2 regions of the Sporosarcina sp. 179-K 3D1 HS genome follow, and region 1 is predicted to be linked to the other one. Evidence: riboswitches for the same ligand, from Rfam matches in the RefSeq annotation. Region 1 holds a riboswitch; the other holds the start of a gene.
What was found. Region 1 has a riboswitch for thiamine pyrophosphate ahead of thiC (phosphomethylpyrimidine synthase ThiC). Riboswitches for the same ligand answer to the same signal wherever they lie in the genome.
Positions count from the first base shown of each region.

Region 2: linked by a shared signal. The riboswitch ahead of AB1K83_RS11025 (3-oxoacyl-ACP reductase) and the one ahead of thiC (phosphomethylpyrimidine synthase ThiC) in region 1 are both predicted to bind thiamine pyrophosphate.

Region 1 is NZ_JBFEGI010000001.1:61,398-68,791, reverse strand. It holds gene AB1K83_RS00325 (glycerophosphodiester phosphodiesterase) at 1-757, opposite strand, end outside; gene AB1K83_RS00320 (sterol desaturase family protein) at 923-1,540, opposite strand; gene AB1K83_RS00315 (hypothetical protein) at 1,676-1,984, shown strand; tRNA gene AB1K83_RS00310 (tRNA-Arg) at 2,157-2,230, opposite strand; gene AB1K83_RS00305 (RtcB family protein) at 2,384-3,592, shown strand; TPP riboswitch at 3,658-3,774, shown strand; gene thiC (phosphomethylpyrimidine synthase ThiC) at 3,910-5,685, shown strand; gene AB1K83_RS00295 (hypothetical protein) at 5,712-5,882, shown strand; gene bluB (5,6-dimethylbenzimidazole synthase) at 6,021-6,671, shown strand; gene AB1K83_RS00285 (YugN family protein) at 6,735-7,139, shown strand; gene AB1K83_RS00280 (DUF420 domain-containing protein) at 7,263-7,394, shown strand, end outside.
Region 2 is NZ_JBFEGI010000007.1:108,878-116,271, forward strand. It holds gene AB1K83_RS11005 (alanine/glycine:cation symporter family protein) at 1-345, shown strand, start outside; gene AB1K83_RS11010 (pyridoxamine kinase) at 431-1,270, opposite strand; gene AB1K83_RS11015 (amidohydrolase) at 1,391-2,572, opposite strand; gene AB1K83_RS11020 (MFS transporter) at 2,569-3,978, opposite strand; gene AB1K83_RS11025 (3-oxoacyl-ACP reductase) at 4,310-5,071, opposite strand; TPP riboswitch at 5,140-5,238, opposite strand; gene AB1K83_RS11030 (squalene/phytoene synthase family protein) at 5,446-6,264, shown strand; gene fni (type 2 isopentenyl-diphosphate Delta-isomerase) at 6,307-7,338, shown strand.

The DNA.
Region 1 (7,394 bases):
ATAGCTGGGTATCCTTTTTTGACCATACGAGTACTTTTCCATCATGCTTATGAACTTGATCAACCACTCTTTTATTCACGTAGGATACATTAAAATTGATGTAACTAGCGAAAGAGGTCAACTCTTTAAGCGTTTTGGAGGATGGTAGAAAAGGTGAGGGATTCATGAGGATGGCCACTTGAACTTCGGGTAGAAGCGAATGCACTTTCCGCATAGAATCAATGTCAAAAGATTGGATAATGATACCGCTTACATCTTGATAGACAGTTAATGCCTCAACAACTTTTTCTTCGATGCCTGGATACAGTTCAGGTTTTTTGATCTCGATTAGCAGTCCGACTTCTCCATAAAATTCCTCCAGCAACTCGGCGAGGGTCATAATTGTTTCGCCAGTAAAATTGGGGTCGAATGAACCTCCGACATCCAATTCTTTCAATTCTGCAAGTGTTAAATCTTTAACGAATCCTTTGCCGTTCGTTGTACGGTCTACCCGCTCATCATGGATGATCACAGGTTCGCCGTCTTTGGATAGATGAACGTCAAACTCCAGGAAGTCAGCCCCCATTTCAATGCCTTTTCGGAAGGAAGCCTGCGTATTCTCCGGTGCGAAACCAGAGGCACCTCGGTGTGCAACGTTAAGGAGATTTGTGGTTATGTCAGGTCGTGTCGATTGGTTCGTATAGCCTACTAAAAACCATACACAAAGACTACAGATGGCGATAGTCAGGATTATTCTTTGCTGTTTAAATTTTCTCATGTAATGCCCCCCTCGCAATCCGTTTTCTGTATAAATATCCGAAAATTTTTACAACAAGCTAGTAACTTAAATATAATAGATTCAAGTCTTTTTTACCATAGTCGTAAAGTCCTTTAAAACGCGAAAAACGTCTCTTTTTGTCGAATTTGAGAAGGTAGGAAAATTTCATGTTCGTGCACGCTTCTCTAAATTTTTGGCGGTCGGGCTTTTTTCAACAGATCGGTTATCCGGATACGTACCAAGGGCCTTATCATATGTCATGTGTGTGACGCCGAACCAATAGTTTTCGTTCTTAAAATGATGAAGGAGATGGTGTTTTTTAATCTTCTTCCCGTGCTGTGTCCGTGGAGTGATCGGCCGATGGGCAACGTAGTGCTTCCATTCATAGAAGAGGAAGTGTCCAAGCAAGCCGGTGGCAAATGCGATAGTCACTGAAATGTTGCCTGTAATTCCATAGACAATGAAAGAGTACAGAATAAAACCGGGCAAACTGAACCAAAGCGGCAGAAACAGTAATTTCAAATTATCAGGGTACACATGATGGTCATAGTGCAGTCGACGAAGCAATTTCAACAAGGATGGATGTCGCGGGGGTTTCATGTGGAATAAAAAACGGTGAATCACATATTCATTCGTAGCATAAGTCAACATGCCAAACGCAATCGCAACCCAGGTGCTGAATTGTAAGAGATGAAGAACCGTGAAAATAGTACAACCTATCCAAATAACACCCATAACGAGAACGTCCGGAAATAGAATGAAATCCTTGCCATACTTCTGCATGTGAACCGCTCCTTTCTTATTGCATTATATTATATGCTAAAAATTCCGACATTTATAGAAAAAGATTAGAAACCGTGGATTTGGGGAATATAAGAGTTTAGTTTGGTTTATTATAATGTGAAAGGGGAAATCAGAATGACTTATCAGACAAATATTAAAATGACGGTTGAAAATGGAGAGGGGAGAAAGGATTATTCCTTCGAAGCGGAAGAACTGGATATCACACTGGATTCCAACTTGAAAATCCGGAAGGAAGCGGGCAGAGAATCGGTATTTTTTGAAACGGTCAAGCTGCTCTATGGGATGGACAAAGACACCGGTAGCACAACCCGGTACCATATGGAAACGAGGGAACAAACCCCGATCGAAGCGGGTAAAACATACTATGTCAGCCAGTTGGACGAGATGAATCGAACGATCACGTTCAAAACGGCGAACGAGTAAAGATGTTTTTGTGCTAAAATAATTGGTTGGTTTGATATTAAGAGGTGTCTTGCTGACGAACCACTAATCAAATAGGCAATTATGACAATTTTGAACGACTACTTGGTATATTACCGAGGTGTCGTTCTTTTATTTTGTCAATTATCGGGTCGTACAATGTAAATTATAAATACGTCCCAGGCAGGAATCGAACCTGCGACCTACAGCTTAGGAGGCTGTCGCTCTATCCTACTGAGCTACTGGGACCCGAGGAAACTTGTATTCTTATTATAATCCCTTCCACCTATGAGCGCAATCGTCCGATTGGCTGGGAAAAATGTTGTGAAGTGAGAATTTGGATTTCTCCCTCCCCCTATGAAATAATAATAGATGATAGATTGGCAGGGAGGAGAACACTTCATGCGGAAAATAGTATTTGGCGAACACGATACGAATACGTTGCGCCAATTCGATAATTGTTTGGAAGCGGGAAATGTGGTGGGCGGCGTATTGTGCGCGGATGGCCACTATGGATACAGCCAACCAGTCGGGGGAGTGATCGTCTATGATAATCAAATCTCGCCCTCCGGCGTCGGTTATGACATCGCCTGCGGCAATAAAGCGGTGAAAACTAATCTGCACTTTGATGACATTAAAAACGACATTCCCCGGATCATGGACGAGATTGCTTCCCGAATTTCATTTGGCATCGGCCGGAAGAATAAGGAGCGGGTCGACCATGAACTGTTTGATGACCCGGATTGGAATGTCTTCCGCCAAATTGGCCAGCAGGAGCACGACAAGTTGAAAAAACTGGCAGTCGACCAGCTCGGGACCGTGGGAGCCGGCAATCATTTCGTCGATATCCTCATTGAAGAGGAGACCGGTGACGTATGGGTCGCCAACCATTTCGGCAGCCGCGGCTTTGGCCATAAGACCGCAAGCGGCTTTCTAAATTTGGCGAACGGGCGGGCATTTTCGGACCGGGCACCTGGTGAAAGCATGGAGCAGGCACCGACATTGATCGATCTGGATAGTGAATTGGGTGATTTGTATTACCGGGCGATGACACTTGCCGGGAAATATGCGTATGCCGGTCGCGACTATGTGATGGATGAAGTGCTGTCCATCCTCGGAGCAGCCTCCGAGTTCGAGGTGCATAACCATCATAATTTCGCATGGAAAGAAATCCATGACGGCAAAGAGCGCATCGTGGTCCGGAAAGGGGCGACGCCTTCCGCACCGGGACAACTTGGATTTATCGGAGGCAGCATGGGGGACATTTCCGTCATTGTGCAAGGCAAGGACAATGCAGAAAATAAAAACGCCTTCTATAGCACTGTCCACGGAGCGGGTCGGATCATGAGCCGGACGCAAGCGGCCGGAAAGATGAATTGGAAAAAGCGGACCCGGACGGGCGGGCAGATTTCCCAGGACATGATGGACAAAGCGGTGAAACGGTTTGGCGTCGAACTCCGTGGTGGCGGCACCGATGAGAGCCCGTTTGTCTACCGGAGACTGCAAACCGTACTCGATGCTCATGAAGATACGATTGATATAAGGCATGTGTTGAAGCCGATAGGCGTCTGTATGGCGGGAGCCAACGAGTTCGATCCGTACAAGGATTGATTCCAAAGTCGTTGTTGACTTTTTCCGATTCTTCGCTAAACTGGAGTTGTTCGAACAATTTCATAGTGTTGAACTAGGGGTGTCCGGTGAGTCCGGACTGAGAGGGAAAAGCGTTGAAGTTTTCCTAACTCTTTGGACCTGATCTGGCTCGTACCAGCGTGGGGAAGTTTCGATTTATTAATAAAGCATACATGACGTATGTTTTGGAGACCGGGTCCGATTCAAATTGGATCCGGTCTCTTTGCGTTCATGCACGCCTTTCCCTCATGGCAAGAGTCATTGGTGCACCCGAAAAAATGATGAGGGGACGATGACCAATGAGTAAAGCGGCAGAAGAAACACCGATTCACATCCATTCCTGTTTTCCGGCGAGCAAAAAGGTGTATATCCAAGGGAGACAGGACGATATCCGGGTACCGATGCGGGAGATTGAGCTATCGCCGACCATCACGGAAGACGGTGAATTTCCGAATGAACCGTTCCGTGTGTATGACACAAGCGGGAAGTATACCGAACCGGGCTATGAAGTGGACATCCGAAAAGGGCTACCGGAAATTCGGAAAAGCTGGATTTTGGAACGTGGTGATGTTGAGGAATATGAAGGGCGTGAAGTAAAGCCAGAGGACAACGGCTATATAGCTGTGAAAGTGAAAGAGGATGAACAGTTCCCCCTTCTGAAACGGAAACCGTTGCGTGCGAAAAAAGGAAAAAATGTGACACAGATGCACTACGCCCGAAAAGGGATCATCACGCCGGAGATGGAGTTCATTGCCATTCGGGAAGGGCTGGACCCGGAGTTTGTCCGCAGTGAAGTGGCGCGGGGACGGGCAATCATCCCGTCCAACATTAACCATCCTGAGGCAGAACCGATGATCATCGGCCGGAATTTCCATGTAAAAATTAATGCGAATATTGGTAACTCGGCGGTTTCTTCCTCGATCGGAGAAGAAGTCGAGAAGATGACATGGGCGACTCGGTGGGGTGCCGACACGATCATGGACTTGTCCACGGGAAAAAACATCCATACGACACGGGAATGGATCATCCGCAATTCACCGGTGCCGGTGGGTACGGTCCCGATCTACCAGGCATTGGAGAAGGTCAATGGAAAAGTGGAAGACCTGTCATGGGAAGTGTTTCGCGACACCTTGATTGAACAAGCAGAACAAGGAGTCGATTATTTCACGATCCACGCAGGTGTGTTGCTGCGCTATATCCCGTTGACGGTCAACCGAATGACGGGAATCGTATCCAGGGGCGGTTCGATCATGGCGCAATGGTGCATGATTCATCATCAAGAAAGCTTCTTGTATACCCATTTCGAAGAGATTTGCGAAATTATGAAAACGTATGACGTGTCCTTCTCCTTGGGGGACGGCTTGCGTCCGGGCTCCATTGCCGATGCGAATGACGAAGCGCAATTTGCTGAGCTGGAAACGCTTGGAGAATTGACGAAAATTGCATGGAAGCACGATGTGCAAGTGATTATTGAAGGTCCAGGGCATGTCCCGATGCACTTGATTAAAGAAAACGTCGATAAGCAAATGGAAATTTGTCAGGAAGCGCCTTTCTATACATTAGGGCCTCTGACTACAGATATTGCACCTGCCTACGACCACATTACCTCGGCCATCGGGGCGGCGATGATTGGCTGGTTCGGCACCGCAATGCTGTGCTATGTCACACCGAAAGAACATCTCGGCTTGCCGAATAAAGACGATGTCCGTGAAGGGGTCATCGCCTATAAGATAGCGGCTCACGCTGCAGATCTGGCGAAGGGACATCCAAACGCACAGAAACGGGATGATGCCTTGTCGAAAGCGCGCTTTGAGTTCCGCTGGAGAGACCAATTCAATCTAAGCCTCGATCCGGAGCGTGCCATGGAATATCACGACGAAACGCTTCCTGCCGAAGGTGCGAAAGTCGCTCATTTCTGTTCCATGTGCGGTCCGAAATTCTGTAGTATGCGGATTTCCCATGACATCCGGAAATTTGCAGATGAGAACAGTTTGGAAGAAAAATTGGCGATCGAGCAAGGACTTCAGGAAAAGGCGAAGGAATTCCAAGAAGCGGGCGGTTCCATTTATCGTTGAATTTCCATTATAGAGGAGGGGGTTTCATGATGGACGCGGACCGACTGATCCATGAAATTGCTGAGGGGAAACAACAGCTGTATTTATTGAAACAGCAATTGAAAGTTGTCCAGAAAAACTGTGTGCACATTTATATAGAAGAAAGCGCCCATCGGGTTTGCACTAAATGCAAGCATATGGAAAGCTTACATTATTAATCATTTTCGAATCTGCCAGTCATAAATAGCTGGCAGATTTTTTATATTATAGGATATAAGGAAACAGGTGGGCTTGAATTCATTATCTCTGCGCATCGCTTATTGGTATAATGAGGAGTGTTGAAAAGGGGGAATTCCATGTTTTCCAATGAAGAGAGAGAAGCCGTTTATAAGGCCATTTACCAGAGAAGGGATATCCGGACTTTTTTGCCGACACCGGTTCCGGAAGAAAAAATCCACCGTATTCTTAATGCGGCGCACCATGCGCCTTCTGTCGGATTCATGCAGCCGTGGAACTTCATTTTGATTGATGATCCGGCGGTCAAAGAGAAGTTGGCTTGGGCAGCCGACAAAGAAAGACGTGCACTGGCCATTCATTATGAAGGGGAAAAAGAAACAAAATTTCTCGGACTCAAAGTGGAGGGACTAAAAGAAGCGCCGCTCACTATTTGTGTAACTTGCGACCCGACAAGAGGTGGTTCGCATGTGTTGGGAAGGAACTCAATTCCGGAAACGGATATTCTTTCCACTGCTTGCGCCATACAGAATATGTGGTTAGCTGCATGTGCGGAAGGGTTGGCCTTGGGATGGGTCAGTTTTTATAAGAAAAATGATATCCGGGACATTTTGGACATCCCGCCCCATATCGATCCCGTTGCGTTGCTGTCCATCGGATACACCGAGGATTATCCGGAAAGGCCGATCCTCGAGTTGGCGAACTGGAGAAGTCGGGAGTCATTGGACCACCTGCTTTTCGACAACCGGTGGGGAAATACGCAAAAAGCCTAAGTATGTTTCATCCGCGAATGGTGAATAATGTAAGAGGAGTATTTAGAAAGGAGCGGATGAAATATGTTGAAACTGCAAACCAGTTTAGAAGGCAAAAGGGCACGTTATGGAGACATCCAGGAATTATTCAGTAAGGATGGCTATGAGCTCGGTGGCAATTGGGATTTTGAAAAAGGTAGTTTTGACTCCGTATTGAATCGCGAAGAAGGCGAAACGATTTATTTGCGGATTCCGTTTGCCGTAGAGGAAGGCCGACTCGATGATCATGCGGCCACGATCGCTTTTCAAACGCCTTATCTCATTAAGCATGTCGTCAATGTCGGTTTAGACCATGATGAAAGCTCTTTGCTGACCGCCACATTCAATCAATTCCAAGAGCCGGTCGATCCCGATGGCCAAATTCATGATAAAACGAAATGGGCGGAAATCGGCGAACAAGCCGTTGAGCAGCTATCCAATTATCTATGAATGGCGGACGTCTCGTACGACGGTAGGTGTTCGAGTTCTGAAAAAAGTTGAAATTTATACATCTTTTCCTTCGTCCGGATATGATAAACTTGTGGATGGACTGAGTAGAAGGAGTGTAAATTGATGATCAATTCCAACTTAAATGAAAAACCGTTCAAGAAACGGAATTATAAACCGTTCATCGTCACGGTCTCGATCCTATTGATCGGTGCCATCGGTGTGCTGTCCGGCATGCCTGGCGTTGAAGACTTTGAT
Region 2 (7,394 bases), on a different contig from region 1:
ATCGTCGGGAACTATTATTACGGTGAAACGAATATCGAATTCATCAATGCCAATAAAAATTGGATGGTACTTTATCGGATTCTCGTGTTGGGGATGGTGTTTTTCGGGGCGATGGCCAAAGTGGGGGTCGTCTGGGATATGGCGGACTTGTTCATGGGCTTCATGGCGATCATCAACTTGGTAGTCATCGTGTTGCTGGGGCGGGTCGCTTTCAAAGTGTTGCAAGATTTTACAGCCCAGCGCCGCCAAGGCCTCAACCCGGTTTTCAAAGCGGATTCCATTCCGGGATTGAAAGGGGCGGAATGTTGGGAGGGCACGCTCGCCGATCCGGATGAACGGCTGTAAAACGGTACCGAACAATTAAAAAAGTAAATGCAAAAAGGAACCAGGTCCCCTGAAAATCAGGATGGGCCTGGTTCCTCGTTGTTCTTCATAACAATAACCTCAAATACCTTTCAAAATTCACCCCGGCTACAGTAGGTGTTCCTTCCGCATCAGTATCCTGAATGGCTGCCGTCAAAAACGTTTCCGCAAGCCGGATTGCCTGCTCAAGATCTTCCCCGCGCATCAGACTGCCCATTAAGACGGATGCGAATAAATCACCTGTACCGGAATAGCTTTTTCCATTAAACGGAGCAGAACTATACACGGTTCTGTCCCCGCTTACATACATATTTCCGATAACTTGGGTATCTCCCGGCGGATTAATTCCCGTTATGATGATTTGGGCGCCGGTTTCCTGCTGGAGTTGCTGGCCAGCTTCCTGGATCGCTTTTAAAAAGTCTTTTTCGTTTCCATAGCGATACAGCCTGTCATACGATAATCCGGTCAACAGGCAGCATTCCGTTACATTCGGCGTTATGACATCTGCCTGTTTAATCAGTTCTTTCATTTGCCCCAGCAAGTCATCATCAAAGTTCGTATACGCCTCTCCTATATCTCCCATTACAGGATCCACGAGTAACAAGGTATCTTTATTATAAAACGTATCTAAAAAAAGAAGGATGTGGGTAATTTGCTCTTTACCTGTAATGAAGCCCGTATGTATCCCGTCAAAATTTGCATTCAGCTTGTTCCATTCTTCTATAAAAAACGGCATTTTCGCTGTTAAATCCTCGCAGAAATAACTCGGATATTCCGTTTGCGCCGAAAAGATGGCAGTTGGTAAAGGGCACGCTTGGACTCCCATTACCGACAGGACGGGAATGGCAGCTGTGAGTGAGCATTTACCGAACGATGATAGATCTTGGATGACCGCGACTTTTTTCATGGTTTCCTCCGTAGATGTGTGCCTGATGATTTACCTTCATCATATCAAAGGTTAGTGCACCTGTGTAGGAGGATGGGGTTATGATGCCAGGTACAAAAATTAGAGTACCTGGCACCTCTTCTATTCCCCGATACTACAAACAACTTCGGCCACTGCTTTTGCCGCAACGAGTAGGGCATCTTCGTCAATATCCCATTTTGGATGATGGTTGAAATAGGCCTTTTCCACGCCTTTCGGTTTGCTGCCAATATAGAAAAAGCAAGCTGGGAATTTTGCTGCGTAGTAGGCAAAGTCTTCTGAGCCGGAGAATGGTTGAAATTCGACGATTTTCTTAATTTCCGGTTCCTTTGAATTTTCGACGGCTTTAACTACACCGGCTGTAATCTCAGGATCGTTGTAAAGCGGCGGATAATCCGGAACATACTCCAGTTCACATGTCACCCCGAATTCCGCTTCAATGCCCTTTACAATCCGATGGACTTCCTTATCAATCAATTCCTGCGTCTCGGCAGTCATATATCGAACATCGCCTTCAATCTCGATGCTGTCTTTGATAACGTTAAATTGACCTTTGCCGTCGAATGATCCGATGGTGATCACTCCCATGTCAAATGGGTTCAATCGACGACTGATTACGGTTTGAACGGCCGTTACGAAATATGCACCCGCTACGATGGCATCATTCGCTAAATGAGGGGATGATCCATGACCGCCGACACCTTGTATCGTCAATTTGAAGTAGGTGCGGCCTGCCATTGCATAGCCGCTGCGGTAACCGACGTCGCCGGCCGGATTCGTTGGGAATAGATGAATCCCGTATACCGCATCCAAGTCATCCAGGAGGCCGGATTCAACAATACTTTTTGCTCCACCGGGCGGTACTTCCTCCGCATGCTGATGGATGATTTTATAGGTCCCTGATAACTCTGCTTTTAATTGAATCAAGCAATCCGCAAGAATGAGTAAATAGGCTGTATGCCCATCATGCCCGCAAGCATGCATCACTCCTTCATTTTTCGATTTGAAGGGTACATCGGCTTCCTCATGGATGGGCAATGCGTCAAAATCCGCACGCAGACCAATCGTTTTACCAGGTTTCCCGCCTTTGATAGTCACGATGATACCATATCCATTTCCAACATTCGTTTGAATGTCAACGTCTTTCCCTTTGTAAAAATCGATAATATATTGCGCTGTCTTTTCCTCTTTAAAGGATAACTCCGGATTTTCATGCAAATGACGGCGGATTTGAATCATTTCTTCTTTTCGCTCGTCAAGCATTTTCATGAGTTGGTTCTTCATCCTTTCATCGCCCTTTCGTCCACGATATTTTCTTTTAGTCCTGTGTTATTTGGAATAAGAATGATGATAGAGAGTAATGCAACGACGGCGAAAATAACGTTTGCAGCAATCCCCGCGGATGCAGCCAACGAGACATTGCTCACCGCGGATATGGAAGCGTAGACTGTCGCGGAAATAGCTACACCGAATGCACCGCCCAGCGAGCTCGCCATCTTATATATTCCGGATGCTGCACCAATTTTATCATCGGGCGCATTCGCAACAGCCGTATCCGTAGAAGGTGTCGCATACATTCCCAAGCCGATGCCGAATAAAGCAAAACCGATAAATACGATAATCGTATAAGTGATTCCGGGTAAGAACGTGAGTCCCATGACCCCTACACCAATTACGGTTAAAATCGTCCCCCATACCATCGGTTTTTTTGCTCCCACTCTTTGCAGTATTTTCTCACCTACGCGAATCATCCCAAGAACCGCAACTAAATAGCCGAGCGATAAGATTCCTGCTTGAAAAGAAGTGAAGCCTCTCCCGACTTGGACATACGTATTTGCCACCACAAGCGTTCCAGCAACCGCATTTAGCAGGAAATTTGAAATGGTAGCTCCTGTATACGCCTTATTTTTGAATAACCCAAATTCGATCAGTGCGCCAGCTTTTCCTTTTTCGATTTTGATGAAGATGATAATCCCGATGATTGCTACGACCAGTAGCGTTAATGTGAGTGCACTCGTCCAACCTAGGTCAGCGCCCTGTGTGATGAAGATATTTAATGCAACCATTGTAATAATAAAAACAATCAAGCCGCTGATATCAAACTTGTTTCTCGATTTCTCACCTTTACTTTCAGGTACATCTTTCATCAACCAGAGAGCAAGTAGCGCAAAAACAATGGAGAAGATGAAAATCCATCTCCACCCTAAATAGGTTGCTATGGCACCACCCGCGAATGAACAGACACCGGAACCGCCCCAAGAACCAATGGACCAATAACTAAGGGCACGTTGCCGTTCTGCCCCCTCGAAATAGGCTTTCATTAAAGCGATGGTTGACGGCATAATACACGCTGCCGAAAGACCTTGAATAATCCGACCGACGATGAGTAGAAACGCACCGTTCGTAAAAACTAAACATAAAGAGCCGATGATACTTAAAATCAATCCAACATATGTTATTTTTTTACGCCCGACTTGATCCGCAAGGCCGCCCGCTGCCACAATAAAAATACCCGAGAATAACGCGGTTAAACTGATGGCGATGTTCAAAGTTCCTAGCGAAATACCCAAATCGGATTGCACTGCTGGAACTACGTTCACCATAGCTTGTGCAAAAAGCCAAAATGTAAGGACCCCAAAGACAATGCCCGTGATCATTTTATTGTTACCTTTGTAAGTTGTCGCCTCCATAGTAATCCTCCCTTACAACTAAAATCATTTCAGTCATAAGTATCTAACGAAAGCAACTTTTGATACGCAATGTTGGAGGCAAAACTTAATGGGGAATACAAGGTGGACGTTACGAGGGTGGGTGTAAACGTTGAGAAGTTGGGTTTGGAGCGTTTAGAAGTTTAAGTGAAACGTTATGGAGCCTGCTGTCAGCTAGGAAAGGACAACGGCTATTATCGCAAAATTTGCTTTGTATACCAAGACAAAAGGGTAACCACCCTCCGCTAACTGGCAAGTAAGCAGGGTGGTTACCATTTGGTGAAATTCATCAATTACCCATAATAATAGAGGATCAGTTCATCACCAAGCCGCCATCGACGATCAAATTCTGTCCCGTGACGGAACGGCTCCAAGGGGAGGCGAAGAAGAGGACCGCGTCTGCTAGTTCAGCCGGTGTGGTGACTTCGCCAAGAGGGGTGTTCTCCTTAATGATGTCAAACACAAAATCGGGTGTGGCCGCACTGGCGTCCGTTTTCAATAATAACCCGCCGGAGACCATGTTGACGTTGATGCCTTTTGGGCCGAGCTCTTTCGCCATATTGCGGGTCATCGACAGAAGGGCGGCCTTGCTCGTATTGTAGTCGTGGTACGGTACGACGGGATGTTGGAATAGGTTGGTTCCGATATTGATAATACGACCGAATTTATTTTTCACCATATCCGTTCGGCCTGCTTGCCATGTATTGAGTGTCGCCTTGACACTGCCTTCGAATTGTCCGGCGAAATCGCTCCACTCAATCGTGTCCAACTGCTTCCGATCGTCTCCGTTGAATGAAAAGTTGACAAGGGCATTGTTGACGATCGTTGTAATCGCTTGGCCGAAATGTTCTTTTGCCTGTTGGAATAATTGCTTCACATCTTCCGCGTTGCGCACGTCCGCTTGGATTGGAAGGGCATTATCCCCAATCTCAGCTGCGACCGCATTTGCCTTGTCTTCACTGGAAAAATAGTTGACGACCACTTTTGCACCTTCCCGCCCGAATGCCTTTGCAATTTCGGCTCCCAACCCCCGGCCTGCTCCTGTTACCAAAACGACTTGATCTTTCAATTCCATTTCATTCATCTCCCCATTCAATTTTTACATAAAAAAAGAGACCACTGGAGAAGTGATCTGCATCTACATAAACGTATCCGCCACTTCCCTCCGCCGGTTTAACCCGGATCAGGTTCTAAGGGTCGGAGTTGTCTCCTCTCAGCCGAATGGCGCCCCCAGTGATCTGTTTCCTATTGTCTTCGGAGTTAGTGTACCATACTTGGGTTAATGGTGACAGTCGCCCGTGTAATCGGAAACTTAGGGATAATTCGGAATGGTTGCTAGGTTGTGGGGTTGTCGCCTTTTTCACCACTTTCTGTTTTATTATATTTTTTTCAGGAATTGAGTTACCATGTTAGTAGGGGAAAAACTAAGGGTGGAGAGAGGAGCTTATTATGGCTGAGATTGCATTTCCAAAAGACGCCATGCGTGTACTAAAAGAGACGAGCCGTACATTTTACATCCCGATCACTTTTTTACAAAAGGAATTAAAATATTCGGTTGCCTCTGCTTACTTGATATTCCGTGCAATTGATGAAATTGAAGATCATGCCGACTTGGACAATGTCGTTAAATATGAAATTTTGCAGCAAGTCAGCGAATTATTTGAACGACCTTTTAATAACGAAGAGTATTTCCGGATTCTGGAGCCGGTAAAATCAATCATGCCTGACGTGACCATTCGTTTGGAAGAGTGGCTGCAAGCTTGCCCAATGGATGTTCGGCCGATTGTCGCGGACGCTGCCCGTGAAATGGCATGGGGCATGGCCAAATGGTCAAAGGCCAACTGGAACATCCGTACACGTGAAGATTTGGATGACTATACATATTACGTCGCAGGACTTGTGGGCGTCATGCTTTCGGATCTTTGGGCGCACTATGCCGATGAAAAAACCGACCGTGACCTTGCCATTGGTTATGGGCGCGGGCTTCAAGCCGTCAATATTTTGCGTAATGAGGAAGAGGATTTGGGGGAACGTGGGGTCAGTTTTGTGCCCGATGGCTGGACGCGCGCGGAACTATTTGAATACGCGGAAGAAAACTTGGCAAAAGCGGATGAATATATGAAGTCCCTTCATAAGAAAAGCATTTTGTTATTCTGCCGTCTCCCCCTTGCCTTGGCTCATAAAACGTTAAACGCCATGAAAGAAGGGCGAGAAAAAATGACACGCGCAGAAGTAGAGCAAACGGTAGAAGAAATACAAAGTGAGTAACAGAAAGATCATTCCATTTGAACATAAGGCAGGTGTCTACTGTTGACGGATTCAATTCAGCAGCGAAAATCCGAGCATATCACAATTTCATTGAATGAAAACGTGATGGGAGAGAACATTTCCACGGGCTTTGAATCGCTCGCTTTTATTCACAATGCGCTTCCGGAAATTGATTTTGCCGACATTTCCATAGAAACCTCCTTTTTGGGTCATGCGTGTAGAACCCCCTTCCTCATTAGCTCCATGACCGGAGGAACGGCCTTTGCGGAGACGATTAACCGGAATTTGGCGGAAGCTGCGGAAGAGCGGGGTTGGGTGATGGCGCTCGGATCGACGAGGGCGCTTCTTGACAAAGATGCGCATCATGCCTCGTTCGAAGTGAGGAAATACGCGCCGAATGTCCCGATCATCACTAATTTGGGCGCGGTTCAGCTCAACTATGAATTCGGTAATGACGAATGCCGGAAGATTATCGAGATGACGGATGCCGATATGCTCGTCCTTCATTTAAACAGTATCCAGGAAGTTATCCAGCCGAATGGCAACACGAATTTCGCCGGCCTGCTTGGGAAAATTGAGCAACTATGCGCTGTGTTGGACGTTCCGGTCGGAATTAAAGAAGTTGGTTGGGGAATTGACGGAGAGACGGCGCGGAAGCTGTGCGATGCAGGCGTGGCCTTCATCGACGTGGCGGGAGCAGGCGGGACGTCGTGGAGCCAAGTGGAGAAATTCCGCTCCGCAGATCCAGTCAAGGTGGAGGCGGCCGAAGCGTTCAGCGAATGGGGCATCCCAACGGTGGAAAGTATCCGGTCAGTTCGCGAATCTATAGATGAACAGCCGATCATTGCGAGCGGCGGATTGCGGACGGGCCTCGACGCCGCCAAAGCGATTGCACTCGGCGCCGACATGGCGGGATTTGGGCGAGCTCTATTGAAAGAAGCGACTGAAAGCGCGGAAGACGTCCTCCGGGTCTTGGAAACGCGTGAACTGGAACTCAAGATGGCGATGTTCGGCATCGGCGTATCGTCGATTGAAGCATTAAAACAGACTCCGCGACTTGTCGTACGAAACTAAAAGCGGCCTTTTCCCGGGATGGATAGTCGGGGAAGGGCCGCTTTTAAGTCGTACCT